Regions from separate parts of the Arthrobacter sp. A2-55 genome, predicted to be linked through region 3. Evidence: riboswitches for the same ligand, from Rfam matches in the RefSeq annotation. Region 3 holds a riboswitch; each other region holds the start of a gene.

Region 1 (9,898 bases), on a different contig from region 3:
GACGCACAAGGACTTATTTCATGGCATTGACCAACACGCGCACCATCATGGACCAGGCCGCCGCGGCAGGTTCCGGGCAGGGCGCCTTCAACGTCATCCACCTCGAGACGCTCGAGGGGCTGATTGGCGGCGCCGAGGCTGCCGGGCTGCCGGTGATTTTGCAGATTTCCGAAAACTGCGCCACGTTCCACGGCGGGCTGGAGCCCGTGGCGCTGGCCTCCCTGGCCGCCGCCCGCAAGGCGTCCGTGCCCGTGGCCGTGCACCTGGACCACGCCGAATCCGTGACACTGGCCATGCAGGCCGTGGACCTGGGCTTCGGCTCCATCATGTACGACGGCGCCCACCTGGAATACGGCGCCAACGTCGAGTCCACGGCGCGGGTGGCCGCCTACGCACACGAACGCGGCGTATACGTTGAGGCCGAGCTCGGCAAGGTGGGCGGCAAGGACGGAGCCCACGCACCCGGCGTGCTGACCGACCCGGCCGAAGCAGCCGCTTTCGTCGCCGCCACCGGCGTGGACGCGCTCGCCGTGGCGGTGGGGTCCTCCCACGCCATGACCGAGCGCTCCGCCGCGCTGAATCTGGATCGGATTGCGGAACTTTCGGCGGCGCTGGACGTGCCCCTGGTGCTGCACGGCTCCTCCGGGGTGTCGGATGCGAACATCGTGGCAGCCATTGTCGCCGGCATGACGAAGATCAACGTCTCCACGCACCTGAACGGCTTCTTCACCCGGGCCGTGCGCGAGTACCTGGACGCCCATCCGGCCGTGGTGGACTCGCGCAAATACCTGGGCGCCGGCCGTGCCGCATTGGTGCCCGAAGTGGCCCGACTGCTAGCTTTGTTTGCGGGCGCCGCGCGGCACTAGCCCGGCCGCAACCCCAGCCGGCTGGAAGCGGCCGCGGCCGCCCGGGCCAGGCACCGCCGTCGTCCGCGGCCTTTGTTTTTCCATGCATTCTCCAAGGGAGGCGTTTCATGAACCGCACCGAACGGCTGACAGCAATCCTGGACATCCTCGCTGCCGACGGACAGGTGGAAGTCGACGAGATTGTGGGCAAGCTCGGCGTTTCCCCGGCCACGGCCCGGCGGGACCTGGACTCGCTGGCCAACGAGCGCCTGCTGACCCGGACCCGCGGGGGAGCGACCTCCGGCTCCGTCTCCTACGACCTGCCCGGCCGCTACAACAGGGACGACCACGCGGCGCAGAAGCACAGCATTGCCCTGGCTGCCAGCGGGCTGATCCAGAAGGGCGCCGTCATCGGCCTGTGCGGGGGGACCACCAGCACGGCGCTGGCCCAGGTCCTCTCGACCCGCGAGGACCTCATGGAGCAGTCCAACCGGCCCACGCTGACGGTGGTCACGAACGCCATCAACATCGCCGCGCAGCTGGCCATCCGGCCCAACTTCAAGATCATGGTCACCGGCGGCGTCCTCAACCCCCGCTCCTACGAGCTGGTGGGCCCGTACGCCGATTCCATCCTGCAAAAGGTGGCGCTGGACATTGCGTTCATCGGCGTGAACGGCATTGAACCCGGCACCGGTCCCACCATCAACGACGAGGGTGAGGCGTCGGTGAATTCGCGCATGGCCCGCCGTGCGTCGGTGGCCTACATGCTGGCGGATTCGTCCAAGATTGGCCAGCGCGCCTTTGCCACCATGGAGGACCACCGCTTCCACAAGCTCATCACCGACTCCGGCATCACGGACGCGCAGCTGGCGGCCTTCCAGGATGCGGGCACTGAAGTCATCGTGGGTCCGGACGCGTAAGCTGGTGCGCTGACGGCCGGGGCACGCCGGGGTTTAGAGCGAATCCAGCACCGTGGTGCCAGGTTCGGCCGCGGTCCACTGCTCAAACGGCGTATCCAGCAGGTAGCTGCCGCCGCTGCCGACCAGCGCCCGCACCTCGGCATTGCCCGGGTTGTTCAGCGACTCGAAGTATTCCACGGACCAGTGGAACCAGCGCATGCAAAACAGCCGCATGGTGAGCCCGTGCGTCACCAGCAGCGTGTTGGGGGCATAGTCCGGCTTGGACCAGTGGCGGTACAGGGTTTCCATGAAGGAGGAGACCCTGTCATAGACATCCGAGCCCGATTCCCCCTCGCGGAAGCGGTAGAAGAAATGGCCGTACGCGTTGCGCAGCTCCTTCTGGTCCGCAATTTCCGCAGGATTTTGAAAGTTGGCCCAGTCCTGTTCACGCAGCCGCGGCTCCTCCACGGTGCGCTCCACCAGGTCTCCGAGCTTGAGCGCCTCCAGGGTTTGGTAGGCGCGCAGGTACGGGGAAACGTACACGCACACCTTCTGCCCGTCCAGGCGCCGGCGGATCTGTTCGCCGGCCGCCGCGGCCTCCGCCAGTCCCTGCTCGGTCAGGGGGATCCGGTAATCGGGGATCCTGTTGTAAATGGACTGGTCGAAATTGGCGGCCGACTGTCCGTGGCGGACCATGATGATCTGGCGTGGGGCGCTCATACCCCGAGCCTAGCCCGGCCGCCGCGAAATCAGGCCGCAGGCAGGGCATGATGGAGGGCATGAGTGAAAATCAGCCCGGCCCGGGAGGCGCCGGCGTCGTACTGGCGAAACGGGACAGGCGCCGCCTGGTGTTTGAGGTGCTGCTGGTGCTGGGGCTCTCGCTGGGACAGTCGGCGGTGTATTCGGTGGTGCAGCTGCTGGACAAGATGTCGCGGGCGCCCATTGCCCAGGGCACGTCCACGCTGAATGTGGTGCGCAGCAACCGCGAATTTTTTGACCTGACGTACCAGCTCCTGGATATTTTCTTTGCCCTGGTGCCGGTGTTTTTGGTGTTTTATTTGCTCGCCGAGCCCGGAAAATCGGTGTTCCGCCGGATCGGGCTGGACTTTCGGCGCCCCGTCCGGGACGGGCTCGGCGCCCTGGGCCTGCTGGTGGTGATTGGCGTGCCGTCGCTGGGGCTGTACGCGGCGGGGCGGGCGCTGGGGATCACCACGGAGATCATCCCGAGTGCGCTGAACCAGTACTGGTGGACGGTGCCGGTGCTGGTGCTCTCCGCCATCCACAACGGACTGCTGGAGGAAGTGGTCATGGTGGGCTGGCTGCTGGACCGGCTGGAGCGGATAGGTTTCACGCCGCTTGTTGCCGTCCTGGCGAGCTCCTTGATCCGCGGCAGCTACCACCTGTACCAGGGGTTCGGGCCGTTCGTGGGGAACTTTGCGATGGGGCTGCTGTTTTGCTGGCTGTACAAAAAGTATGGGCGCGTCATGCCGCTGGTGGTGGCGCACTCCCTGGTGGACATTGCCGCATTCACGCTGGGCCCGGCCCTCGGATTCGGCTGAGCGTGGCTGAAATGTCCGCGGGTGGCCCTGACTGCGCGGTCAGTATGCAGCGATGGCGGCTTAGCCCGGGCCTAAGTCGCCATCGCTGCTGACTCGAGGGCGGGCCGCGGGCGGACGGTGCGCATCTCGTCGCCGAGTGTACGGTTCGGGTGGGTTGGGGCGGCCGCGTGGCGCCGAATCTGTACACTCGGCGCCAAGCATCCTCGCCGAGTGTACGGTTCGGGTGGGTCGGCGCCAAGCCTCGTCCCCGAGTGTACAGATCGGGTGGGTCGGGGCGGCCGCGTGTCGCCGAATCTGTACACTCGGCGCCCAGGCAACATAGCGTGTCGCCGAATCTGTACACTCGGGTCCCCATGACGCACCCGCGCGGCGGTGCCCCCGGACTCGGCTGATTGCGGCTGAAACGTCCCCATGCGGCACCGACCGTCCGGCCAGTATGCAGCGATGGCGGCTTAGCGCGGGTCTAAGCCGCCATCGCTGCTGACTCGAGGGCGGGCCGTGGTCGGGACACACGAAAGCGGCACCCTCCCGCAATGGGTGGGTGCCGCCGTCGGGCCCGCCGAAATGGCTTCGTAAAGGCTAGATCGTGACCAGGCCGTGCGCCGTGTCAAAGGTGACGGACATGATGCCCGGCGTGCCGCGGGGCGCGATCCACTCCACCGTCACGTCCTCGAGCGGCTGCTCCACGGGCTCGCCCAGCCACTCGGTGAGGCGTTCGGCGCTGCCGGCAATGGTCAGCGAGGACAGCCGGACCGTTGAGGGGCGGGCCAGGGACGGGTGCAGGGACGGGTCTCCCTCCCACTTGAGCATGTAGGGCACCTGGGGGTCGGCAATGAGGCCCTTGATGCCGATCTGCTGCCAGACCAGTTCGCGGCCGTCGGGGAACTTGCGGTTGCCGGGGACGGCGCTGCGGCCCAGGCGTTCCTCGAAGGGGGTGAGATCATCCACGGCGACGCACCAGCCCATCCAGCCGCCGCCGGCCTGGGAGCGGGCCCGGACGGCCTGGCCAAACGGCGCCTTGTCCGAGGCGGGGTGGTCAAGCACCTCCACGACCTCCAGGTAGTGGTGGTCCAGGAGGGGAATGATCATATTGCGGGTGCCGAAGCGCGGGTGGACTCCGCCACGCACTGCATCGACCCCGAGGGCGGTGGCGATTCGCTCCGTGGTGGCAGCCAATCCATCTGATTCACAGGCGTAAGAAACATGATCCATTCGCATGCGTTCATCTTGGCACTTTGTGATCGGCCGCTCGACTTAGCGTGTCCTAAGCCACATGGGATGTCTGACGGCCACGGCGCGGCCACGGCGCGGCCACGGCGCGGACGCGGCGCGGCCACGGCGCGAACGCGGCGCGAACGCGGCCGCCGTCGTGGGGCAGAATTGGAGGGTGACTGATTCCCAAGCTCCCCTGTCCCTGCCCGACGCCGCCGCCCAGGAGGCCCGCATTGCCGCCGCGATTGCCGCCGAACTGGGCGTGCGGGCCGCGCAGGTCCGCGCCGCCGTGGCCCTGATGGACGACGGCGCCAGCGTCCCGTTCATTGCCCGGTACAGGAAGGAAGCCACGGGGACCCTGGACGACGCCCAGCTGCGCACCTTGGAGGAGCGGCTGCGGTACCTGCGGGAGCTCGAGGCCCGGCGGCGCACCGTGCTGGAGACCATTCACGGGTTGGGAAAGCTAACGCCGGAACTTCGTGTCGCCGTTGAGGCTGCTGCGAGCAAGTCCGACCTTGAGGACCTCTACCTCCCTTACAAGTCCACGCGGAAAACCAAGGCCGACGCCGCCCGCGAAGCCGGGCTGGAGCCCCTGCTGGACTCCCTGTTGGCGAACGCGGCGCTGGCCCCGGCCGTCACCGCGGACGGTTTCCTGAACGCCGGGCACGGCATTGCCACCGCCGACGACGCCCTGGCCGGCGCCCGGGCCATCCTGATCGAGCGCGCCGGGCAGGACGCCGCCCTGGTGGGTGAATTGCGCGAACGGTTGTGGAAAACCGGCCGGCTGCGCTCCTCCGTCAAGGCCGGGAAGGCGTCGGAAGGCGAAAAGTTCAAGGACTACTTTGACTTTGCCCAGCCACCGCACACGCTGCCCAGCCACCGCGTGCTGGCGCTGCTGCGCGGCGAAAAGGAGGGCGTGCTGACCCTGGACCTGGCGGAAACGGACACGCGCGACGCCGACGCTCACGCAGCCGCCCGCGCCCGTTATGAAAGTGCCGTGGCCCACTCCCTGGGCATTGCCGAATCCGGCCGTGCCGCGGACGCCTGGCTCATGACCGGTGCCCGGCTCGCCTGGCGCACCCGCATTCTGACGCGCCTTTCCGTTGACCTGCGCGTGCGCCTGTTCCAAAGCGCCGAAGAGGAATCCGTGCGCGTGTTTGCGGCGAACCTGCGGGACGTGCTGCTGGCGGCACCCGCCGGAAACAAGGCAACCCTCGGCCTGGACCCGGGCCTGCGGACAGGCACCAAGGTGGCCGTGGTGGACGGCACCGGCAAGGTCACCGCCACCGACACCGTTTACCCGCACGCCCCCGCGAAGCGCTGGAACGAGGCCCTGGCAACGCTGGCGGGCCTGGCGGAAAAGCACCAGGTGGAGCTGATCGCCATCGGCAACGGCACGGCCAGCCGGGAAACCGACAAGCTGGCGGCCGAACTAGTTGCCGAATTGAAGCGCCGGAATCCGGGGCGCAAGGTCACCAAGCTGGTGGTGTCCGAGGCCGGCGCCTCCGTCTACTCCGCGTCCGCCCTGGCCGGCGCCGAACTGCCCGGCATGGACGTCTCGCTGCGCGGCGCCGTGTCCATCGCCCGGCGCCTGCAGGACCCCCTCGCCGAGCTGGTGAAGATCGACCCGAAATCCATTGGCGTGGGCCAGTACCAGCACGACCTCACCCCGGCCAAGCTGGAACGCTCGCTGGACGCCGTCGTGGAGGACTGCGTCAACGCCGTGGGCGTGGACCTGAACACGGCGTCGCCCGCGCTCCTGGCGAGGGTGGCCGGCGTCGGGCCCCTGCTCAGTGAAAACATCGTGGCGCACCGCAATGAAAACGGGCCCTTCAGCAAGCGCTCGGAACTGAAAAAGGTGGCGCGGCTGGGCCCCAAGGCCTTTGAGCAGTGTGCCGGATTCCTGCGGATCACCGGGGGAGCGGAGCCCCTGGACGCCTCCAGCGTGCACCCCGAGGCCTACGGCGTGGCGCGCAAAATCCTTGCCGCCGTGGGCGCCGGCAAGGCCGAAATCTCCGGCGGGGTGCCCGCCGTCGCGGCCGTGAACCCGGCGGACTTCGTGGACGGCGCCTTCGGCCTGCCCACCGTGGCGGACATCGTGGCGGAGCTGCAAAAGCCCGGCCGCGACCCCCGCCCCCGCTTCGAAACTGCCACCTTTGCCGACGGCGTTGAAAAGATCACCGATTTGCGCCCCGGCATGATCCTGGAAGGGACGGTGTCCAATGTGGCGGCGTTCGGCGCGTTTGTGGACATCGGCGTGCACCAGGACGGGCTGGTCCACGTCTCCGCCATGAGCAACAGTTTCGTCTCCGACCCCCGGACCGTGGTCAAGTCCGGCCAGGTGGTCCGCGTCAAGGTCCTGGAGGTAGAACCGGAACGCAAGCGGATCTCCCTCACCCTGCGCCTGGATGACCAGCCGGGGGACGCTGCCGCCGGGAAGGGGAAGAACGACGCCGGCTCCCGGACCCCGGCGCGCACCTCGCCGGCCGCCGGGGGCGGCTCCCGCCAGGGTCGGGCAGCGGGGGCCAAGGGCGCGCCGTCACGCACTGCCCCAGCCGCCGCGGCCAAGTCAGCGGCCCCGGCCCCGGCCAACACTGCCATGGCAGAGGCGCTGCGCCGTGCGGGGCTGAAGCCGTAGCATCATCCACTCATTCAGCGCATGGCACCATTTGCGTGATTTGTCCAGCACTTGTTCGGCATAAGTCACAAACCAGTCATATTGTTGCGCCGTGAAGCGCCGGTCTCGCACACTGGATACAGGTCATGAGCGCCAGCGACAAGCCCCGGCTCGCTGGCCGGCAACCCTCCTTCCGCGGTGGGGTGCCCCGGGTGAAGACCAGGTACCGAACCACCCGGTTTCGGTGCAAGCGCGGGCCGCACAATTCCTTCGGCCCATCACGGCGTCCCTGTGGCGCGGATGGGCCGCACTTATTGCAGGCCTCTAGTGTTTAAGGAGCTCCCATGAGCAATGGTTGGTCATTTGAAACCCGTCAGATCCACGTAGGCCAGGAGCCGGACGCCACCACAGGTGCACGCGCCCTCCCCATCTACCAGACCACGTCCTTCGTGTTCCCGTCCACGGAAAGCGCCGCAGCCCGCTTTGCGCTGGCCGAGCTGGAGCCGATCTACACCCGCATCGGCAACCCCACAACCGACGCCGTCGAGCAGCGCGTTGCCAGCCTGGAAGGCGGCGTTGCCGCCCTGCTGCTGTCCTCGGGCCAGGCGGCCACCACCTTCGCCATCCTCAACTTGGCCCAGGCCGGGGACCACATCGTCTCCAGCCCCAGCGTCTACGGCGGCACGTTCAACCTGCTGGCCCACTCGCTGAAGAAGCTCGGCATCGAGGTCACCTTTGTCTCCGACCCCGACAACCTGGACGAATGGCGTGCGGCCGTCAAGCCCAACACCAAGGCCTTCTTCGGCGAGACCGTCTCCAACCCCCGCCAGGACGTGCTGAACCTCGAGGAGATCAGCACCATCGCCCACGAGGCTGGCGTGCCTCTGATCGTGGACAACACGCTCGCCACCCCGTACCTGATCCGCCCCCTCGAGTGGGGTGCCGACATCGTCATCCATTCCGCCACCAAGTACCTCGGCGGCCACGGCACGGCCATCGGCGGCGTGATTGTCGACGGCGGCAAGTTTGACTTCGCCGCGGATCCGGAAAAGTTCCCCGGCTTCAACACCCCTGACGAGACCTACAATGGGCTGGTCTACGCCCGCGACCTCGGCGTCGGCAGCGCCCTGGGCGCCAACCTGGCCTACATCCTCAAGGCCCGCGTGCAGCTGCTGCGCGACCTCGGTTCGGCCATCTCGCCGTTCAATGCCTTCCTCATCGCCCAGGGCATCGAGACGCTGAGCCTGCGCGTGGAGCGCCACGTCAGCAACGCCGTCAAGGTCGCACAGTGGCTGGAAGCGAATGAAAACGTGGAGGCCGTTGCGTACTCAGGAATCCCTTCCAGCCCCTGGTTTGAGCGCGGACGCAAGTACGGCCCCAAGGGGACCGGCGCCATCGTCTCCTTCGACATCAAGGGCGGGCTGGAGGCCGGCAAGCGCTTCGTTGACGGCCTGGAACTGCACTCGCACGTTGCCAACCTCGGAGATGTGCGTTCGCTGGTGATCCACCCTGCCTCCACCACCCACGCCCAGCTCAGCGAGGAACAGCGGCTCGCAGCCGGCGTCCGCCCGGGGCTGGTGCGCCTGTCCGTGGGGCTGGAGGGTGTGGACGACATTATTGCCGACCTTGAAGCAGGTTTCCGCGCAGCAAAATCGTCCGTGAACTAAGTGGCCCATGTGAGTCCAGGTGCAGCGGAGCGGAACGTGTTTACCCCTGACATCGAAACCGGCGGATCCGGGCCGGCGGACAGTTCCTGGCAGGCCGCCGTCGGCCAGGGCGGCGGCCTCCTGCGCTCGGTCGGCATCGGTTCACTGGAACTGGAGGCCGGGGGGTCACTGCCCTCGGTCACCATGGCCTTTGAATGCTGGGGGACGCTGAACGCGGCCGGCAGCAATGCGGTGCTCATCCAGCACGCGCTGACTGGCAGCACGCACGTCAGCCGGGGCGATTCGGAAGAGAACGGCTGGTGGGAGGGCCTGGTCGGCCCCGGCGAGGTGATCGACACCGATCAGTATTTCGTGGTGTGCGCCAACATGCTGGGCGGCTGCTACGGCACCACAGGCCCCTCCAGCATTGCCGGCGACGGCGCCCCGTACGGCTCCCGCTTCCCGTTCGTCACCATCCGCGACTCGGTCCACGCGGAGGCCCGGCTGGCGGACCAGCTGGGCATCACCTCCTGGCACGCCGTCATTGGCGGGTCCATGGGAGGCGCCAGGGCCCTGGAATGGGCAGTGACGTTCCCGGAACGGGTCCGGCGGTGCGCCGTGGTGGCGGCCTGTGCCGCCAGCACGGCCGAGCAAATCGCGTTCGCCCAGGCCCAGGTCCTTGCCATCCGCCAGGACCCCAACTTCGCCAACGGGGACTACTACGACGGCGCGGCGCCCACCTTGGGCCTGGGCCTGGCGCGGCGGATTGCCCACATCACCTACCGTTCCGAGGCCGAGATGGGGACGCGGTTTGGCCGCAATTCCCAGGCCGGGGAAAACCCCATCAGCCACGGCCGGCTGCGCACGGACGGCGGGAGCCCGGTGCAGGAGCGGTACCAGGTGGAAAGCTACCTGGACCACCAGGCACGCAAGCTGGTGGGCCGCTTCGACGCCAACAGCTACATTGTCATCACCGAGGCCCTCATGAGCCACGACGTCGGGCGCGGGCGCGGCACACTGGAGGAGGCGCTGGCGCGGACGGCCGGCGTCGAATTCCTGGTGGCCGCCGTCAACAGCGACAGGCTGTATTTCCCGGCCCAATCCGAGGAACTGGCGGCGG
Region 2 (9,898 bases), on a different contig from region 3:
TCCACGACGCGGTCCGGCGCAGCCTCGATGCCACGGGGGCCACCCTGGTGGTGGTGGAGCACCGCGTCTCCGTCTGGCTGGACGTGGTGGACAGGATTGTGGTGCTGGCGCCCGCGCGTGCCGGGGAGCCGGGCGGCGTGCTGCTGGACGGCGCCCCCGCGGAGGTCCTGGCCCAGGCAGCCGGCATGCTGGCCGCCGCCGGGGTCTGGGTGCCGGGCCGGGTTCCCGCCGTGCGTCCGCGGACTTTTTCGGCCACGGACGACGCCGGTTCCCACCTACTGCTCGACGCGGAGGCCCTGGCCGTCTCCCGGCAGGCCGGGACGCGACGGCACCCGGCCGTGCCGGCCGCCGTCGTGCCTTGCGTGCGGATCTCCGCGGGGCAGGCCCTCAGCGTGACCGGGCCCAACGGCGCCGGGAAATCAACGCTGGCCCTCACCCTGGCCGGGCTGCTGCCGGCCGTGGGCGGGCGCCTGGAAGCCAGCCCGGCCCTGGCCCGTGGTGCCGGCAGCGCGCCGCTGAAATGGCGCGGGCGGGAGCTGATCAGCCGGATCGGCTATGTGTTCCAGGAACCGGAGCACCAATTTGTGACGGGCACCGTGCGCGATGAACTGCTGTTTGCGCCGCGGCTGCTGGGCCGGGGGGAGGCCTCCGCGGACGGGCTGCTGGAGCGGCTGCGCCTGGGCCACGTGGCGGACGCCAACCCCTTCACGCTGTCCGGGGGCGAAAAGCGCAGGCTGTCCGTGGCCACCGTGCTGGCTGCCGGTCCGCAGGTGCTGGTCCTGGACGAGCCCACCTTCGGCCAGGACGCCAACACCTGGGCCGAGCTGGCCTCGCTGCTGACCGAACTGCTCGACGCCGGCACTGCCGTGGTGTCCGTGACGCACGACTCCGCCTTCACCCAGGTGTTGGGAGGGGCCCGGCTGGTCCTCGGCTCGCCCGTGGACCCTCCTGTTGAAGTTCGAGATAACCACGTGCGGATGACCCTGCCGGCGGCCGAGCCGGGGGCTGAGCCGGGGGCTGCACCGAAGCCCGTGGCGGAGCCTGTGTCGCAGACGGGGGTGCGGAGATGAGCGTGGATGTTCTTGCCGCCCCCCGGTCGAACGCCTGGCTGGCGGGGGCGAACCCGCTGGCCAAGCTGGGCGCCGCCATGGCCATCACCGTCGCCCTGCTCCTGAGCGTGGACTGGGTGTCTGCCACGGCGGCCCTGGTGCTGGAATGCCTGCTGCTTCCGCTGGCCGGCCTGGGCGCCTCCTTGTTGTTGCGTCGGGGCTGGCCCGTGTTGCTGGCCGCCGTGGTGGGCGGCTACGGCACGGCGTTGCTGGCACCCAAAACGGGCGAGGTGCTCCTTTCGGCAGGGCCGCTCCTGTTCACCACCGGTTCCGTGGAGTCCGGTGTGGCCATTGCGCTGCGCGGCCTGGCGATCGCCCTGCCGGGGATCATTGTCCTGGCCAGCACCGATCCCACCGACTTGGCGGACGCGCTGGCCCAGAAGCTCCGCCTGCCGCACCGCTTTGTGCTCGGTGCCCTGGCTGCGATGCGCCTGGTGGGCCTGCTGGTGGCCGAATGGCAGACCCTCGGCATGGCCCGCCGCGCCCGCGGGGTGGGCAGCGAGCCCGGCTTCTTCAGCGGCCTGCGCGCGTCCCTGGGGCAGGCCCTGGCGCTTCTGGTCCAGGCCATCCGCAGGGCGTCCCGACTGGCAGTCACCATGGAGGCCAAGGGCTTTGGCGCCGGGCCCCGCACGTGGGCCCGCGAATCCGTCTTTACGCGGCGCGACGCCGCGGTGGCGGCAGGGGGATTGGTGATGGTGGCCGTGTCGGTGGGGGCCGCCGTCGTGCTGGGAACGTGGAATCCTGTGTTTGGCTAACCCTCCGCCGAGACAGCGGATCAACGCCGAGACCGGATGGAATATCCTGCGGATCTCGGCGCGCATCCGCTGTCTCGGCGTTGCGCACGGAATGTCCGCAGGGGGAGTACCGTAGTGGGAGACGGTTTGCGAATTAGGCCGCCGAATAGACTTATCGCATGCAATGGCTAATCTTGGCCTACAAAGTACCAAATTGCTGTAAAGGTCACGAAATGCCTGCAAAATATGCGTCCCATGATATAAAAGTGTTATGACTCAAGTGGCTGCAGAAACCGTCGGTGTATTGGTCCGCGACGCCCGGAACGACAAAGGCTGGACCCAGCTGGAACTCGCGGCGCAACTGGGCACCAGCCAGAGCGCGGTGGCACGCATGGAACAGGGCAAGCAAAACCTTAGCCTGAAGATGATCCAGCGCATGGAATCCCTGCTGGGGCGAAACATTGTCAACGTGGGAAATTCACCCAAGAACGTGGTGACCCACCTGCGCGTGCACGGCGGCCGCGAGCTCTCCGGCAGCGTGGACGTCAACTCCAGCAAGAACGCCGGCGTGGCCCTGTTGTGTGCCAGCCTGATCAACCGCGGCACCACCACTTTGCGCCGGCTGGCCCGCATCGAGGAGGTCAACCGCATTGTTGAACTGCTCACCAGCATTGGCGTCGAGTGCAAGTGGCTCAATGCCACCGACCTTCAGATCCGCCGCCCCAAAGTGCTGGACCTGGCCTCCATGGACGTGGAGGCAGCCAAGCGCACCCGCTCCGTCATCATGCTGCTGGGCCCCCTGCTGGACCAGCAGGACATTTACCGCATCCCTTACGCCGGCGGCTGCGACCTGGGCACGCGCACGGTGGAGCCCCACATGCAGGCCCTGCGCGAATTTGGCCTGGCCGTTACCGCGCACAACGGTTTCTACCAGGTGCAGGCCCCGCTCAGCGATCACAGCGACCGCACCTTTGTGCTGACCGAGCGCGGGGACACCGTTACCGAAAACGCCATCATGGCCGCCGCGCACCGCGAGGGCACCACCGTGATTCGCAACGCCAGCCCTAACTACATGGTCCAGGACCTGTGCTTTTACCTGCAGGGGCTGGGCGTGCACGTGGAAGGCGTGGGCTCCACCACGCTGACCATCCGCGGCCGGGCCCGCATCGACGTGGATATTGAGTACTTCCCGTCCGAGGACCCCATCGAGGCGATGTCCCTGATCACCGCCGGCATCGTGACTAAGTCCGAGGTCACCGTGCGCCGCGTGCCCATTGAGTTCATGGAAATTGAGCTCAAGGTGCTGGAGCAGATGGGCTTCCACTACCGCAAGTCCGCCGAATACACGGCCCGCAACGGCAAGACCCGCCTGGTGGACATCACCACCCTGCCCTCTGAGCTGCACGCCGCACCGGACAAGATCCACCCCATGCCGTTCCCGGGCCTGAACATCGACAACCTGCCCTTCTTCGCCGTCATCGCCTCCTGCGCCGAGGGCACCACGCTCATCCACGACTGGGTGTACGAGAACCGCGCCATCTACCTGACCGAGCTGAACCGGCTTGGCGCCGGCGTGCGGCTGCTGGATCCGCACCGCATTGACATCAAGGGCCCCACCGCGTGGCGCTCGGCGGAGATCGGCTGCCCGCCGGCCCTCCGCCCCGCCGCCTGCATCCTGCTGGCCATGCTTGCCGCGAAGGGAACGTCGGAGTTGCGCAACATCTACGTGATCGAGCGCGGCTATGAGGACCTGGCCGAGCGCCTGAACACCGTTGGCGCCGAAATCGAATACTTCCAGGACTAAGTCCAAGCACGACGGCGGCCGGTGACCTTTCGCGCGAAAGGTCACCGGCCGCCGTCGTCCTCGAGATTGGAGATAACCACCGCCCCAACCGTCGAGATTGGAGATAACCACCCACCTCATCGGTGGTGATCTCCAATCTCGACGGGCGGAGGGGTGGTTATCTCCAACTTCGACGGGGGGGCTAGATTGCTGCGAGGGCCCTTTCGAGGTCCTTCTTGAGGTCGTCCAGGTCCTCCAGGCCGACGGAGAGGCGCAGGAAGCCGTCGGAGAGGCCGATGGCGGCCCGCCCTTCCGGACCCATGGCGCGGTGCGTGGTGGTGGCCGGGTGGGTGATGAGGGACTTCGTGTCGCCCAGGTTGTTGGAAATGTCCACAATTTCCAGGGCGTTCAGGAGCCTGAAGGCGGCTTCCTTGCGGGTGCCGCCATCGGGCTCGGCCAGCTCAAAGGTGAGCACCGTGCCGCCGGCCTTCATCTGCTTCTTCGCGAGCTCATGCTGCGGGTGCGAGGGCAGGAAGGGGTAGATGACGCGGCTGACCTGCGGCTGCGCCTCGAGGAACTCGCCCAGGGCCAGGGCGCTGGCGCAGGATGCGGCCACGCGGATGCCCATGGTTTCCAGGCCCTTCGTCAGCACCCAGGCATTGAACGCGGACAGCGCCGGGCCCGTGTGCCGCATCAGGTTCTTGACGGGGCCGTCGATGAATTCCTTGGTCCCCAGGATGGCGCCGCCCAGTACCCGGCCCTGCCCGTCAATGTGCTTGGTGCCGGAGTAGACCACGATGTCCGCGCCGAAGTCGCCGCAGCGCTGCAACAGGGGGGTGGCAAACACATTGTCGGCCACCACCTGGGCCCCGGCCGCATGGGCGAGCTCGCACACCGCCTGCACGTCGATGATTTCCTGCATGGGGTTGGACGGCGACTCAAAGAACACGGCGGTGGTGGGAACGCTCAGTGCCGAACGCCACTGCTCCAGGTCCGGGCCGTCCACAAACACGGTCTCCACGCCCCAGCGGGGGAGCAGTTCGTTCAGGATGACAAAGCAGGATCCGAACAACGAGCGGGACGCCACCACGCGGTCGCCGGCCCCCAGCAGGGCACCCAGTGCGGTGAACACGGCGGACATGCCCGACGCCGTCGCGAAGCAGGCTTCCTTGCCCTCCAGCAGCCGCAGGCGTTCCTGGAACGTGGCCACGGACGGATTGCCGTAACGGGAGTACACAAAGCGGTCCACCTCGCCCGTGAAGGACTGCTCGGCGGCCTCGGCGGATTCGTACACAAAGCCGGAATTGAGGAAGATGGCCTCGGAGGTTTCCTGGAAGTTGCTGCGGTCCAGCCCGCCCCGGACGGCCTGGGTGCTGTCGGCCCATGATGCGGCGTGCTCATTAAAGTTGCTCAATTGCGTGTCATTCCTTAGTTTTCGCAGGTGGTGCCAGGTGGTGCCAGGTGGTGCCAGGTGGTGCCAGCTTCGGGGCCGCGCGCCCCGGGCGCTTATTTCCAGGGCAGGTGGCGGTTTTTCCAGCCGTTGACAATGCGGTCGCCGTAGCTGTCCGGCACGCCCTCAAAGCCCTCCAGGACGTTGAAGGCCGTGTAGCCGGCAGCCGTGGCGGCCTCGGCGGCGGCAACGGACCGCGCCCCCGAACGGCACAGGATGACCAGCGGGGTCTCCGCCGGAACCGCGGCCTGGAGCTCCGAGAGGAACGCCGGGTTCGGGGCCCCGCTGGCCAGGTTCCACTGGATGAACACCGGCTCGGCACCCAGGGAGGAGACATCGGGGACGCCAATGTGGGTCCATTCGCCGTCAGTGCGCACGTCCACCAGCACGGCGCCCTCGCCCAGCTTGTCCCATGCCTGGGCGGGGACCAGGTCTCCGGCGTAGCTCACGCGATTCCCTCGCCGTCGAACTCTTCAGGGTCTTCCAGCTCCTGGACGGCATTGGCGACGGCGGCGTCGGAGGAGGCCACGGCGTGCGGCAGGATGACGGCCTGGGCGGCGATCACGGAGGCGCCGTTGAACGTCACCGACGGGCTGCCGTGCAAAATGTAGCCTTCGGCCAGGGCTGCGGAGATCCGTTCACAAAAGGAACGGTCGTCGGGGCCGGTGATAAGGCGGTAGGCGAGGGGGGATTCGTCAGCGGACATGCGAGCTCCTGAGTGCAGGCGGACGTTGCTGCAAGCGCAATGTACGTACGGCGTTTCCACACATGCAAAAGGGCACATCGGGCGTTCGCGCTTGCAACCGCGGCCGCTGATTGCCGGGTTTGCCGAGTATTCACCTGAGGCACCCCGAACGAAAAAGTGGGTTGCCGGCCAGCAAGTCAGGGCTTGGCGCTGGCGCTCATTACTCCCTTGAAAAATAACACGCGCACCCCGTGCCGTCACTAATGCAGCAGCGAAATGTGGCGCAACATGACAAAATCGGCGCCCGCACCCGGGTCCTGCCGTGCGGGGTCCGTGGCAGGATGAAGCCATGACACTACGCCGCGTACTTGCCGCCCTGCGCTTCCTGCTCGGCGCGGTGACCCTGGCCGCCGTGGGCATCCAGCTGGGCATCCACATCAGCCACGGCTTCAATGTGCTGAACTTCTTCAGCTACTTCACGAACCTGTCAAACATTTTTGCCGCCTGCGTGCTGCTGGTGGAGTCCGTGCTGGCCTGGCGCGGACGCGAGCTGGGTCCGCTGTGGCAGCTGGCCCGCTGCGCCTCCGTGGTGTGCATGGCGCTGGTGGGCATCGTGTTCAGCGCCCTCCTGCGCGACGTGGACCTGGGCTCGCTGCTGCCGTGGATCAACACGTGGCTGCACTACGTGATGCCCGTGGCCGTGGTGCTGGATTGGCTGGTGCAGTCGCCGCGGCTGCCCATCGCGTTCAGGCGGCTGGGCCTGGTGCTCGTGCTGCCCGTGGCCTATCTGGCCTACTCGCTGGTACGCGGCGCAGCCATCAACTGGTACGCCTACCCGTTCCTGAACCCGGCCAACGGCGGCTACGGCACGGTGGCGCTCACCTGTGTGCTCATCGCCGTTGCGTTCCTTGCCGTCAGTGCCGTGCTGGTGGTGGCCGGCAACAAGCTCCGCCCCCTGATTGCCCCGAACGCCGTCAGTGGGTCTGTGCCAGCAGGGCGCTGAGTTCGGCCGTCAGCCTGGACCGGACGTCCGCCGTGCCCACAGCCCGTCCGTCAATGGTGTTCACGGGAGCCAGCAGCCTGATGCTGGAAATCAGCCACACGGCGTCGGCGTCGAACAGGTCCTGCGGCTCCACGGGCCCGTACCCCAGCTCCCAGCCGGCCTCCTTCGCGGCGGCAAACAGCGCCCCCTGCGTGGTGCCGGGCAGGATGCCGCTGTCCAGGTTGGGCGTGATGAGGCGCTTGACCGGGGCGCCGCCGCGGTCCGCCAACTGCGCCAGCAGGACGGACGACGTCGGCCCCTCCAACACGTGTCCGTCACCGCTGGTGAAGATCACGTCATCCGCGCCGTGGGAGTGGGCGTGGCGCAGGGCGGCCATGTTGACGGCGTAGGAAAGCGTCTTGGCCCCCAGCAGCAGCCACGGGGCCCGGTGGGAAATGGTGCTGTCATAGCCGCGGTCCAGCAGCAGCACATCCAGGCCCTTCTCGCGCTGCTCGGCCAGCAGCGGCGGCACGGCGGAGGCCTGCACCCATGCCGTGGTGGCGTTGGCGCCCTCCGGGCCCCGGGTGGCGATGAGCTTGATGACAATGTTGGTGTTGCCGTGTTCATCCGGGCCCTGGGGGGAGGCAGAGGCAAAGGTGGCGGCCGCCGTCGAAATGGCCCGCAGCCAGGTGCCGGCGTCGGGGATGTCCAAGTCCAGCGAGCGGGCGGAACGGGCCATCCGGTCAAGGTGTGCCTGCACCTTGCGGGGCGTGCCGTTCACGGCCAGCAGGGACTCGAAGATGCCGTCGCCGCGGGTCACGCCCTGGTCCGTGGCGAGGATCGCGGGCGTGCCGGAGTCGGCCACGCGCCCGTCGGGGAAAGCGGGGTCAAGAAACACCAAAACTGTCATGACTTGAGCATACTGGCCACCGGTTCCGCCGCCGGGCGCCTCCACCGGTAGGCTGTTCTCACTGACGCATGACATGGGGAGGCCTGCTTGATCTGGACAGTGTTTACCTTGCCCACCACCAACGCCTGGCTGTCCGCGCTCGCCGTGTTGGTGGACCTGGTGATCCGGATTGTGGTGCTCGGCGTGATTCCCGGCAACCGCCGCCCCACCACCGCCATGGCGTGGCTGCTGTGCATCTTCTTTCTGCCCTACGTGGGCCTGGTCCTGTTCCTGATGTTTGGCAATTTCCGGCTCTCCCGCCGCCGGCGCGAAACGCAGGCGGCGGTCAACATTCGGGTGGTGGAGGGGACGCGGGAGATCGCCAAACAGGTGCCGCCCTATGACGGGCCCCCGTGGATCAATTCTGCCGTGGAACTCAACCGCAACCTGGGCTCCTTCCCTGCCCTGGGCGGCAATTCCGTGCAGCTGATCCGCGGCTACCAGGAATCCCTGGACGCCATGGCTGCGGAGGTGCGCACCGCCACGGACTATGTCAACGCCGAGTTTTACATCATGAGCTCGGACAGCTCCACCGAGAACCTGTTCCGCGAACTGGAGGCTGCCGCCGCGCGCGGGGTGCGGGTGCGCGTCCTGTTCGACCACATTGGCTCGCTGCGCGTGCCCGGGTACCGGGACATGATCCGCCGGCTGAAGGCCAGCGAGATCCAGTGGCGGCGCATGTTGCCGCTGCTGCCTGTGAAGGGCCAGTGGCGCCGCCCGGACCTGCGCAACCACCGCAAGATCCTGGTGGTGGACGGCCGTGTCGGGTTTACCGGCTCCCAGAACGTCATTGAGCCGTCCTACCGCAAGAAGGCCAATGCCAAGCTGGGCCGAAAATGGGTGGAATTGATGTCGCGCCTTGAGGGGCCCATTGTGGGCACCCTCAACGTTATGTTTGCCACCGACTGGTCCAGTGAAACCGAGGAAAACCTGGAGTCCCAGCTGGCCACGCACCACTGGAACTCGTTCACGGGAGGCGTGCTGTGCCAGGTGGTGCCCAGCGGGCCGGGGTTCGTGACGGAAAACAACCTCCGCCTGTTCAACACCCTGCTGTACTCGGCGGAGGAGCGGATCACCATCTCCAGCCCGTATTTCGTGCCGGATGATTCGCTGCTGTACGCGATTACGACGGCGGCCCAGCGGGGGGTCCGCGTGGAACTGTTCGTCTCCGAAAAGGGCGACCAGTTCCTGGTCCACCACGCGCAGCGCTCCTATTACGAGGCCCTTCTCAAGGCCGGGGTGCAGATCTTCCTCTACCCCAAGCCGCTGGTGCTGCACGCCAAGCACTTCACGGTGGATTCCGACGTGGCCGTGATCGGTTCCTCCAACATGGACATGCGCAGCTTCTCGCTCAACCTCGAGGTCTCCGTCATGATGATCGACAAGGACGTGGTCCTGGCCATGCACGACGTCGAGGAGCACTACCGGGCGGTCTCCCGCCAGCTGTACCTGGACGAATGGGTGAACCGGCCCATCCTGGCCCGGTACGTGGACAACGTTGCCCGGCTGACCGCCACGTTGCAGTAACCCAGTCTCGCGGCAGTCAGCCCGGGAACGTGGCGCCCAGGGTCGACAGGACTCCGTAGGCCTTGGCCTGGATTTCCTGCCATTCGGCGTCGTCGTCGGAGTCGGCCGTGATGGCGCCGCCGATGCCCAGCGAAAGGTGCGTGCCGCCGTCGTCCGTGTCCTGCAGGACCAGGGTGCGGATGGTGACGGAGAGGTCCATGGCAGCATTGAGTGAAAAGTAGCCGATGCCGCCGGAGTAGATGCCGCGCGGGCCTGCCTCCAACCGGTCCAGTATGGCCATGGTGCTGATTTTCGGGGCTCCCGTCATGGAGCCGGCGGGAAACGCCGCAGCCAGTGCCTGCGCCCGCGAATTGCCGGGCGCCAGCTGTGCCTCGATGGTGCTGACCAGCTGGTGGACCGTGGCGTAGCTTTCCACGGCGCACAGCCGCGGGACGGTGACGGAGCCGGGGAGGGCGTAGTGCGACAGGTCGTTGCGGAGCAGGTCCACGATCATGACGTTTTCCGCCCGGTCCTTCAGCGACGATGACAGCTCCGCCTTCAGCGCAGCGTCCTCCTGCGGGCCGGCACCGCGCCGTCGGGTGCCCTTGATGGGTTCGGCGCGCATCAGCCCGGCGGAATCGATGCGCAGAAAGCGTTCCGGGGACGTGCTGCACACCGCTGTGCCGCCGAAGCGCAGGAA
Region 3 (9,898 bases):
AACGGCCGGGCCATGGCGGAGCGGATGCGCGTGGTGGACACCATTGACGAGGCCTGTGCACTGCTGTCGGGCTGGTCCGGGCAGCCGTGAATCAGCCGACGATGGTGCCGAACACCAGCCCCAGCAGGTAGGTGGCGGCGGCCGCGCCCAGGCCAATGCCCAGCTGCCGCAGCCCGCGCCACATGGGCGAGGCCCCGGACAGCAGCCCCACCACGCCGCCGGTCCCCAGCAGCACCAGGCCCACCAGCGTGCACGCCAGGACAAGGGCCCCGATTCCCGTCATGCCAAACAGGAACGGGATGATGGGGATGATGGCGCCGGAGGCAAAGAAGCAGAAGCTCGACGACGCCGCGCCCCAGGCCGTGCCCAGCGTCTCGTGCTCGTCCGCCGTCTCGAAAGTGTCGGGGCGCAGTGACAGGCTGGGGTCGCAGTCGCAGGTGAAATGGCCCAGCCGCTCGGCTGCACGGTGTTCGGCAGCCTCGCGGGACATCCCGCGGGCCAAGTAGACCAGCACCAGCTCGTTGTTTTTCAGGTCCAGTTCAGGCGCTGCCGTCAGGGTGACCTGCGTGGGCGCGGACGCCTCCAGGAGCTCGCGCTGGGACCTGACCGAGACATATTCGCCGGCCCCCATTGACAGGGCGCCGGCGAGCAGGCCTGCGATGCCGCTGAACAGGACCACCTGGCTGCCCACACCGGTGGCGGCCATGCCCATGACGAGGGAGAGGTTGGAGACCAGCCCGTCATTGGCGCCAAACACGGCGGCCCGGAAGGAGCCGGCCAGCCGGTTGCGGCCCCGGGTGGCAAGTCCGCGGACCACTTCCTCATGGATGGCCTCATCGGCCGCCATGGCCTTCGTGGCGTCAAGGTCGGTGGCGTACGGGGAGCGCGACTCGGAGCGTTGCGCCAAGGCAAGGACAAAGACCGAACCAAAGCGGCGGGCCAAAAGCCCCAGGAACCGGTTTCGGAATGAGGGGCGTTTCGGCGGCCCCTCATGCTGGCCCAGCAGCCCCAGCCAGTGTTGTTCGTGCCGGCCCTCGGCCTCGGCCAGCGCCAGCAGGATGGACTTTTCCTCGCCGTCCCGGCGCTTGGCCAGATCGCGGTAGACCGAGGCCTCGGCACGTTCATCGGCCAGGTATTGGCGCCACCGCCTGATTTCGGCGGGCGTGGGAATGCGTTCGGGCACGGTGGAAACTCCTCGGGTCAGCCATCACTGTAGCGCTTTCCGTCCCGGAATACCGGCCGGTAGTCCTCGGAATAAAGTTTCGGGAAGCCGCAATCCGGCCGCCGCCGTCGAGGTAGCGGGTCCGCGCCGAGATCCCCCAAACATTGTGGGTGGTTTCGGCGCGGGGCCGCTGTCTCGGCGAATCCCACTGCGGGACGGACCCCGTGAAAACCCCTGCAATCCGTTGTAGTCTGGCAAGTAAGGAGTTGTGATGCAGCCCACCTTCGCCAACGACGAAAAAACACCGACGCTGATCGCCTCGGTAAGCCGCGCCCTGGCTGTGTTGGACTGCATCGGTTCCTCCTCCCGCCCCCTGCCGGCCAAGTCCATTGCGCGCGCCACGGCCCTAAGTCTGGGCACCACCTACAACGTACTGCGCACCCTGGCGCACTCAAACTATGTGGTTCAGGACCATGACGGCTTCGTCCTGGGGCCCGGGCATCCGGCCCTCGCAGCGGCCGGGGGTGCAGTGTCGCTCGCGCAGGGCCGCACCGTGCTCAACGGCATCCGCGACGAACTGCGCGCCGCCACGTACCTGAGCCGCTTCTACGACGGCGAAATTGAGCTGGTGGACATTGTGGACGGGCCGCTCACGCCCCGGGTGGACTTGTGGGTGGGCCTGCAGGACGGCGCCCACGCCACGGCGTTCGGGAAGCAGATTCTGGCCGGCCTCGGTGCCGGCGAACGCCTGGAGTATGTTTCCTCGCATCCACTGGCCGAGCTCACGCCCTACACCATCACCTCGCCGCGGGAGTTCCTGCGGACACTTGAAGGCAGCCCGTCCTCCATGCTGGACGACCAGGAATATGCGCTCGGGTTCACCTGCCTGGCCGTGCCCGTTGCTGCGTCGTCGTGGGCCGGGGCCCTGGCCATCTCACTGCCGGCAGGGGAACAACGCCGCGGAATGAACTACACGGAGACCCTCAAGGACGCCGCTGCGCACCTGGAATTGATCCTGGGCGCCGGCGGCACCATCAGCGCGGGGCCCACTGGTCAAGGGTAGCTTTTTCACCTACTGAAATCCGCGCGGTGTTGCCGGCGTCGAACCCGTGCCTAGGCTCAAAAGTGAAAGGCATGCGAGCCGCCACAATCCTCCACGCTCAGTGGCACAGGCGGCGGCGCATCTGTGGAAGGGAGAGGCGATGACCACCGAAACAACCGAGGTCGCGAAGGACCTCAGTGCGGCGCAGCGGCAGGAGCTGTTGCGCCAGATGATCCTGATCAGGACGTTCGAGGCAGCAATTTTGCGTGAATACCACGCCGACAAGAGCCCCGGCTTTGACATTGGCAAGGGCCTGATCCCGGGGGAGATGCACCTTTCCGCCGGGCAGGAGCCGGTGGCCGCGGGCCTGTGCGCACACCTGGAATCCGGCGACGCACTCACGGCCACCCACCGCCCGCACCACCTGGCCATTGCCAAGGGCATGAACCTGCGCGCGCTGGCCGGGGAGATCTTCGGCCGCGAGTCCGGGCTGGGCCACGGCCGGGGCGGCCACATGCACCTCTTTGATCCGGCCACGCATTTCTCCTGCTCCGGCATCGTGGCCGAGGGCTTCCCCGCCGCGCTGGGCCAGGCCTTCGCGTTCCAGCGTGCCGGCACTCGAAACATTGCTGTGGCTGTCGCCGGTGAGGGCGCAGCTAATGCCGGCCCGTTCCACGAGTGCCTGAACCTGGCCGCCCTGTGGAAGCTGCCTGTCATCTTCGTCATCGAGGACAACGACTGGGGCATCTCCGTCCACCGCAGTGCCTCCACCTCCGTGCCGTCCAATGCGGTGCGGGCGGCGGGCTACGGAATGCCGGGGGTCCGGGTGGAAAACAACGACGTCGAAGCCGTCCACGCTGCTGTTGGCGAGGCCGTGGCGCGTGCCCGGGCAGGCAACGGGCCCAGCCTTATCGAGATCCACACGCTCCGGCTGTGGGGCCACTTTGAAGGCGACGCCCAGGGCTACCGGCCCGAACTGGCCGAGGTTCCCGACCGGGACCCCATACCCGCCTACGAAAAGCAATTGCGCGACGCCGGGATCCTCACGGACGCTGACCTGGCCGAAATGACAGCGTGGGCGGGCACCCAGGTGGACGACGCCGTCGAACATGCCAAGGCCGCGCCAACGCCCAACCCGGCCGAGGCACTGAAGTACGTATTTGTGGAAGGAGCCCAGTCATGAGCATCTCAACCAGTGCAGCTGCCGCTGCTCAAATGTCACTGCCCGTGGAGCCAGACGCCGGCAGCCGGCGGTTGAACACGGCCAAGGCGCTGCAGGAAGCCATCGGCTCGCAGATGGAAAAGGACCCGTCAGTATTCGTGATGGGCGAGGACGTGGCGGCCTACGGCGGCATTTTCTCCTCCACCACGGGGCTGCTGGAGAGGTTCGGATCGGAGCGGATCATTGACACGCCGATTTCCGAGACGGCGTTCATCGGGCTGGGCATCGGGGCTGCCGTGGAAGGCATGCGGCCCATTGTCGAGCTGATGTTCGTGGACTTCTTCGGCGTGTGCATGGACCAGATCTACAACCACATGGCCAAGATCCACTACGAATCAGGCGGCAACGTCCGCGTCCCCATGGTGCTGATGACGGCGGTGGGCGGCGGCTATTCCGACGGCGCCCAGCACTCGCAAACACTGTGGGGCACGTTCGCGCACCTGCCCGGCATGAAGGTGGTGGTCCCCTCCAACCCGTACGACGCGAAGGGGCTCATGACGGCGGCCATCCAATCCGACGACCCCGTGGTGTACATGTTCCACAAGGGCGTCATGGGCCTGGCCTGGATGGCGAAGAACAAGCGCTCCATCGGCGCCGTCCCGGAGGAGGACTACGTGGTTCCGATCGGCAAGGCCAAGGTGGTCCGGGAGGGCACGGACGTCAGCATCGTGACGCTGTCGCTGTCCGTGCACCACAGCCTGGACGTGGCGGAGAAGCTGGAGGAGGAGGGCATCAACGTGGAGGTGCTGGACCTGCGCTCGCTGGTGCCGCTGGACCGGGAGGCGGTCATCGCCACCGCCGCCAAGACCGGGCGCGTGATTGTGGTGGATGAGGACTACCAGTCGTTCGGGCTTTCCGGCGAAATCGCGGCCACCATCACCGAGCACGACCCGGCCCTCTTGAAGCACTTCAGCCGCGTCTGCGTCCCCGACGTGCCCATTCCGTACGCCCATGAACTCGAATATGCTGTGTTGCCAACGGCCGCACGCATTGAGGCCGCGGTCCGGAAGGCGGCAACTGCATGAACGAAGTCCTGTTTCCGATGATGACGGGGGACGCCTCCGAGCCCGGCGTCCTGGCCACCTGGTACGTGGCCGACGGCGACGCAGTTGCCGAAAAGCACCTGCTCGCCGAGGTGGCCATAGACAAGGTCGACGCCGAAATCTACGCGCCCGTGGCCGGCACCGTCCGGCTTCGCGTTCAGGAAGGCGACGAAGTGGCGCAGGGTGCGGTGATCGCAGTCATCGAATGACCGCAGGCGGTTAGTGCGCCGCGAGGCGGAAGCCGAGGCGCCGGCCGGTCCGCACGCCGGTCTGGGCCACGGTCACCACCAGCGTGGCGATTTCCGGGATCCACTGGGCCGGGCGGACCGCCTGCGACAGCGCGTCCACCAGCAGGTCCGGCTCGGCAGACCAATAATTGTGGTGCCCCGACGGGGTGAAGAACGTGACAGTGCCGTAGTTGATATCCACGGCCGGCAGCACGGGAATGCCCTGCGGCGGTGTGGCGGCCCGGGCAGCGTTGCGGTTCGCGGGAATGCGGTTGACGGAGATAACGGTCATCATCACGGCCTTTGGGAGTGCTCTTGCCCCCGGATCCTGTCACCGCGGGCCGCTTCCTCATCCGAACCACCCTGTGAACATGGGGTTGGTGCGCGGCCAGTCGGAGCTTGGCGCCGCATCTCTTGAAGCTGGCTCAAGATTACCGCCAAAAAGCACGACGGCGGATGGTGACGTAATTTATTACGTGACCATCCGCCGTCGTGCCGCTTACGCAACGATGCACTTTCCTGTGGGGCAAAACTCGACTTGGGTTGTGCCCCCGGTGCACCCGGGGCAAAACCCAGCCCGGGTTTTGCCCCAGGGAAAAGTTCCCGGCTGAGACCGGCTACTTCCGGCTGGTGAGCACTTCGATGTCGTCCTCGTTGGAATCCGTGGCAGCCGCACTCAACCGGCGGTCCCAGGCGTCGCGGATGTGGGCCGGAGTGGCCGGGGTGGCCAGCGAGACGGCAACGTAGACAATGAGGGAGGCGAGCAGGCCGTAGTAGATGGGCTCGTTGGCGTAGATGCCGTCCGCGCTGGGGATCACTCCCGTCGCGTAGAGCACCAGCAGCACCAGGGTCAGGCCGCAGCCCACGGCCATGGACCAGGCGGCGCCCAGGCCGGTGCCGCGCTTCCACGCCAGCCCGCCGATGATGGCCACCAGGAGCCCGCCCACCAGGATGTCGTAGGCGATGGTCAGGGCGAAGACCACGTCGCTGACCACGATGGAAATGAGCACCACGCCCAGCCCCAGGCCCAGCACGTACCAGCGGTTGGCGTTGACGTCGTGCTCCGGGTTGGAGGTGTCGGAGGTGTCTATGGTCTTGCCGAACCAGCTGGCCACGAACGGGACCACGTCCTTGCGGGCCACGGTGGCTGCGGCGATCAGGGCGCCGGAGGCGGTTGACATCATGGCGGCCACGGCGGCGGCCATGACGATCCCACCCAGGCCGATGGGCAGCAGGTGCGTGGCAACCTCCGCGTAAACCACGTCCTTGCCCAGCGTGGCGACGTCAATGGAGGGCAGGGCCACGCGGGCGGCCAGGCCGATCAGGGCACCGGCCACGCCGTACAGGATGCAGTAGATGCCGGCCGTGGCGCCGCCAACGCGGGCCACCTTGGGGTCGCGGGCGGTGAAGACGCGCTGCCAGATGTCCTGGCCGATCAGCAGGCCCAGGGTGTAGATGACAAAGTAGGTGATGATGGTCTGGACGCCGATGCCGTCCCACTGGAAGAAGCTGGACTCAACGCGGGACTGGATGCCGGCGAGACCTCCGGCGGCGTTCCAGGCGAAGGGGAGCATGAGCAGGAAGACGCCCACGGTCTTGATGACGAACTGCACCTGGTCCGCCAGGGTGATGGACCACATGCCGCCAATGGTGGAGTAGACCAGCACAATGGCACCGCCCACGGCAATCGCCAGCCAACGCTCCCAGCCAAACAGCACCACAAAGATGGTGGCGTAGGCGCCGGTGGAGGTTGCCGAGATCATGACGGTGTAGGCCAGCATCACAATGCCGGACATCTTGGTGGTTTCCTGCCCGTAGCGCAGGCTGAGCATTTGGGAGACCGTGTAGATCTTCAGCTTTTGGATGGTGGGAGCGAACAGCAGGCTCAGCAGCAGCACGCCCACGCCGATCGCCACCACCAGCCACATGCCGGAAATGCCGAACTTGTACCCGAGGCCCACGCCGCCCACGGTTGAGGCGCCGCCCAGGACGACGGCGGCCATCGTGCCGGTGTACAGGAACGGGCCCAGGCGCCGCCCGGCCACCAGGAAGTCGCTGTTGTTCTTGGTGCGCGATTTGCCCCACCACCCGAAGGCCAGCATGGCCACCAGGTAGAGGACGACTATGGCAATGTTCAAGCTCATGTAAGGCTCCAGGGTGCAGTGATGATGACTCCTCGATAGAAAATTGCCTATCAGGCAACTTCCGTTGTCCATTAGGCTAAACTGTGATTGCGGTAACAGTCAAAATGGAAGTACGCCCGTCACATCCGTATAGAGTCGCCTTGGGCACGTGGTGCCCGGAGCTAAAGGAGTGAACATGAAGGCATTACCCGTTGAGCCCAGCTCGGCACCGGTGGCCATCGGGTCCAGGATCCGGGCGGCCCGCCAGTCCCAGCGGCTGACCATTGAGCACGTGGCCGATGCAACGGGACTCACCAAGGGCTTCCTGAGCCGGGTGGAGCGAGACCTCACCTCTCCCAGCGTTGCCTCCCTGGTCACCCTGTGCCAGGTCCTCTCCATCTCCATTGGCGACCTGTTCGCCGTCCCGGAGACGCACCTGACGCTGCGCGGGGAGGGCCCGCGCATCTCCCTGGGCGGCGAAGGCATTGTGGAGCGCCTGCTCACGGCCCGCTCAGAGCGCCGGCTCCAGGTGCTCTCTTCCACCATTGCACCCTTTGGCCGCGGCGAATCCGAGCTCTATGCGGTGGACTGCGACGTGGACGTGCTCCACATCATCAGCGGCGAGCTGACACTGATCCTGACCCAGGACTCCTATGACCTGAAGGCCGGCGACACACTTTCCTTCCCCGGCCGCGAACCCCACACCTGGGAAAACCGCACTTCCGAACCGGTTGAGGCGCTGTTCATCCTGGTCCCCGCCGCGTCGGGCTCGGGCGCGTAACCGCCGGCCCCCGGCACCGGCTCCCACCAATTGCTATGCGGCCGAAAGGCTCCTCACGGCCAATTCTTAGCAAGGCGTTGGATTGTAGTAACTGACAATCCACCGCAAATCAAGACTTTGAATGTGAGGAGCACGCCATGGCTTCATCCAGAAACCCCAAAACACTTGCCAAGGCGGTCACTTCCGTTGTGGCGCTGGGAGCGGTCGGCACGGTGGGGCTCGGCAGCGCCGCCTTTTACGGCACCATCACTTCCGCCAATGCCGTCAAAGCCGCCACCTCCCAGACAACGCAAACTACGACGGCGGCGCCAACGGCTTCCGCGGACAGCTCCGGTTCGAGTTCTGGTTCCAGTTCGGGTTCAAGTTCCAGCTCCGGCTCAAGTTCTGGTTCCAGTTCGGGCTCAAGCTCAAGTTCCAACTCCGGTGCCAACTCCGGTTCCAGCTCAAGTTCAAGCACGCAGCTGCAGGCCGGAAACGGCGGCTCCAGCCACTCACAGTCTTCAGGCTCATGAGGGCCCCGGAAACGTCCGCCATCGCATCGCGGGCCTGGCAGGTGTGGGGCCTTGAGGCGTCCGTCTTGGTGACGGAACCCTCCCGGCTGGATGCGGCGGAGCAGCTTGCACGGCACGTGCTCGACGCCGTCGACCTCGCCTGCAGCCGCTTCCGCCCCGACTCGGAGCTTGCCCTGCTCCGGGAAAGCCTCACTCAGGGAGCCCTGGTCACGCCCCTGCTGGCCACTCTGATGGAATCCGCCCTCGCGGCGGCGCGATGGACAGACGGCGCCGTGGACCCCACGCTCGGAAACGATCTCATTTCCCTTGGCTATGACAGGGATTTTTCGGCCGGAACCTCCGGCCGGTCCGCGAATGACCCACTCGCGGCGGAACTCTCCGGCCTGGCGGCCGCCCTGCTGCTGCGCAACCGCACCGTCCCTGGCTGGACACGGATCAGCCTCGACGGCCGGCTGCTGACCGTCCCGGCCGACATCACGGTGGATCTCGGCGCCAGCGCGAAGGCGGTTGCCGCGGATATGGCTGCGGCGCGCATCGCCTCCGAGCTGGGGTGCGGGGTCCTGGTCAACCTTGGCGGCGACATTGCGACGTCCGGGCCCGCCCCGGCCGTGGACCCTGCGGTGGAGAGTCCGCTTGCCGTGGCTGCGGCCGGCCACTGGCAGATCCTGGTCCAGGACACGCCGCAGGACCCTGCCCAGCAGGTGTCACTGCCCGCCGGGCATGCCATGGCCACCTCCAGCACGGTCAAGCGCCGCTGGCAACAGGCCGGGGCGCAGCGGCACCACATCCTGGACCCCAGGTTCGGCCTGCCGGCGGAAACCGTGTGGCGGAGCGCCAGCGTGGCGGCCCCCACCGCCCTGGAGGCCAATGCCTACAGCACGGGCGCCATCGTCAAGGGCCATGCGGCCGTGCCTTGGCTGAGGGCGCAGGGCATCAGTGCCCGTCTGGTGGATCAGCGCGGCCGGACCGTGACCACCACCTCCTGGCCGGCGGTTGAGCTCGCGGGGGTGGGATCCCATGGATAACGCCATGTGGGCCTTTGGCCGGGCCAGCGGCTTCGCCTCGATGCTGCTGCTGAGCGTGTCGGTGCTGCTGGGCATACTGACCAGGTCGGGACGGCCGCTGGTGCGGCTGCCGCGCGTCTCCGTCTCGCTCCTGCACCGCAATGTCTCGCTCATGGCAGTTGTGTTTCTCATTTTCCACGTGGGCGCACTGCTCCTGGACTCGTATGCGCAGCTGCACGTCACGGACGTTTTCGTGCCCTTCCTGGGTTCCTACCGGCCATTCTGGCAGGGGCTCGGGACCGTGGCGCTGGACCTGCTGGCCGCCGTCGTGGTGACAGGCCTGCTCCGGCACCGGATCGGGCAGCGCACCTTCAAGCTGGTCCACTGGCTGAGCTACGCCATGTGGCCCGTGGCCATCGCCCACTCGGTGGGGAACGGGACCGACGGGACCAGCGCGCCCGTGGTGGCCGCCGTCGTCGTTGTTTCCGTGGCTGTGGTGGCCGCGGTGGCCTGGCGGCTGTCGGCGGGATTCCTGGAGACGGCCAGGCTGCGCCAGCTCCACGGCCAGTGGAGGCGGCCATGACGGCGGCGGTGGGGCAGCTGTCGCCGGCCGCCGTTCGGGAGCCCTGGGATGGCGGCTCGCGGCTGTTTGCGGCAGGGGACCGGGCCGGGTACGCCGGCCATCTGGCGGCCTACGGGCCGCTTCCCGGACACGAACCGCGCGGCACCCTGCTGGCGCAGTTGCAGGCGTCCGGGCTGACCGGGCGGGGAGGCGCCGCGTT

The links. A riboswitch is a leader RNA that binds a small molecule or an ion and turns the genes downstream of it on or off. The one in region 3 is predicted to bind S-adenosylmethionine.
Region 1: linked by a shared signal. The riboswitch ahead of LPN03_RS13900 (bifunctional o-acetylhomoserine/o-acetylserine sulfhydrylase) and the one ahead of LPN03_RS11205 (hypothetical protein) in region 3 are both predicted to bind S-adenosylmethionine.
Region 2: linked by a shared signal. The riboswitch ahead of LPN03_RS04475 (DUF1737 domain-containing protein) and the one ahead of LPN03_RS11205 (hypothetical protein) in region 3 are both predicted to bind S-adenosylmethionine.

The regions. Positions count from the first base shown of each region.
Region 1 covers NZ_JAJLOZ010000050.1:16,467-26,364, forward strand. Annotated here, with positions in the region: gene LPN03_RS13865 (1-phosphofructokinase family hexose kinase) at 1-2, shown strand, start outside; gene LPN03_RS13870 (class II fructose-bisphosphate aldolase) at 21-866, shown strand; gene LPN03_RS13875 (DeoR/GlpR family DNA-binding transcription regulator) at 974-1,765, shown strand; gene LPN03_RS13880 (histidine phosphatase family protein) at 1,799-2,464, opposite strand; gene LPN03_RS13885 (CPBP family intramembrane glutamic endopeptidase) at 2,524-3,303, shown strand; gene LPN03_RS13890 (VOC family protein) at 3,883-4,521, opposite strand; gene LPN03_RS13895 (Tex family protein) at 4,691-7,153, shown strand; SAM riboswitch class IV at 7,275-7,391, shown strand; gene LPN03_RS13900 (bifunctional o-acetylhomoserine/o-acetylserine sulfhydrylase) at 7,477-8,799, shown strand; gene LPN03_RS13905 (homoserine O-acetyltransferase MetX) at 8,920-9,898, shown strand, end outside.
Region 2 covers NZ_JAJLOZ010000009.1:39,891-49,788, reverse strand. Annotated here, with positions in the region: gene LPN03_RS04500 (ABC transporter ATP-binding protein) at 1-1,070, shown strand, start outside; gene LPN03_RS04495 (energy-coupling factor transporter transmembrane component T family protein) at 1,067-1,864, shown strand; gene LPN03_RS04490 (UDP-N-acetylglucosamine 1-carboxyvinyltransferase) at 2,115-3,647, shown strand; gene LPN03_RS04485 (O-succinylhomoserine sulfhydrylase) at 3,829-5,040, opposite strand; gene LPN03_RS04480 (rhodanese-like domain-containing protein) at 5,133-5,525, opposite strand; gene LPN03_RS04475 (DUF1737 domain-containing protein) at 5,522-5,782, opposite strand; SAM riboswitch class IV at 5,865-5,986, opposite strand; gene LPN03_RS04470 (Pr6Pr family membrane protein) at 6,111-6,764, shown strand; gene LPN03_RS04465 (aminodeoxychorismate lyase) at 6,736-7,653, opposite strand; gene cls (cardiolipin synthase) at 7,762-9,219, shown strand; gene pabB (aminodeoxychorismate synthase component I) at 9,236-9,898, opposite strand, start outside.
Region 3 covers NZ_JAJLOZ010000035.1:10,684-20,581, reverse strand. Annotated here, with positions in the region: gene LPN03_RS11235 (LOG family protein) at 1-90, shown strand, start outside; gene LPN03_RS11230 (VIT1/CCC1 transporter family protein) at 92-1,183, opposite strand; gene LPN03_RS11225 (IclR family transcriptional regulator) at 1,434-2,225, shown strand; gene LPN03_RS11220 (thiamine pyrophosphate-dependent dehydrogenase E1 component subunit alpha) at 2,365-3,387, shown strand; gene LPN03_RS11215 (alpha-ketoacid dehydrogenase subunit beta) at 3,384-4,451, shown strand; gene LPN03_RS11210 (biotin/lipoyl-containing protein) at 4,448-4,678, shown strand; gene LPN03_RS11205 (hypothetical protein) at 4,689-4,994, opposite strand; SAM riboswitch class IV at 5,003-5,116, opposite strand; gene LPN03_RS11200 (sodium:solute symporter) at 5,314-6,840, opposite strand; gene LPN03_RS11195 (helix-turn-helix domain-containing protein) at 7,016-7,600, shown strand; gene LPN03_RS11190 (hypothetical protein) at 7,836-8,057, opposite strand; gene LPN03_RS11185 (FAD:protein FMN transferase) at 8,109-9,137, shown strand; gene LPN03_RS11180 (ferric reductase-like transmembrane domain-containing protein) at 9,130-9,699, shown strand; gene LPN03_RS11175 (NADH-ubiquinone oxidoreductase-F iron-sulfur binding region domain-containing protein) at 9,696-9,898, shown strand, end outside.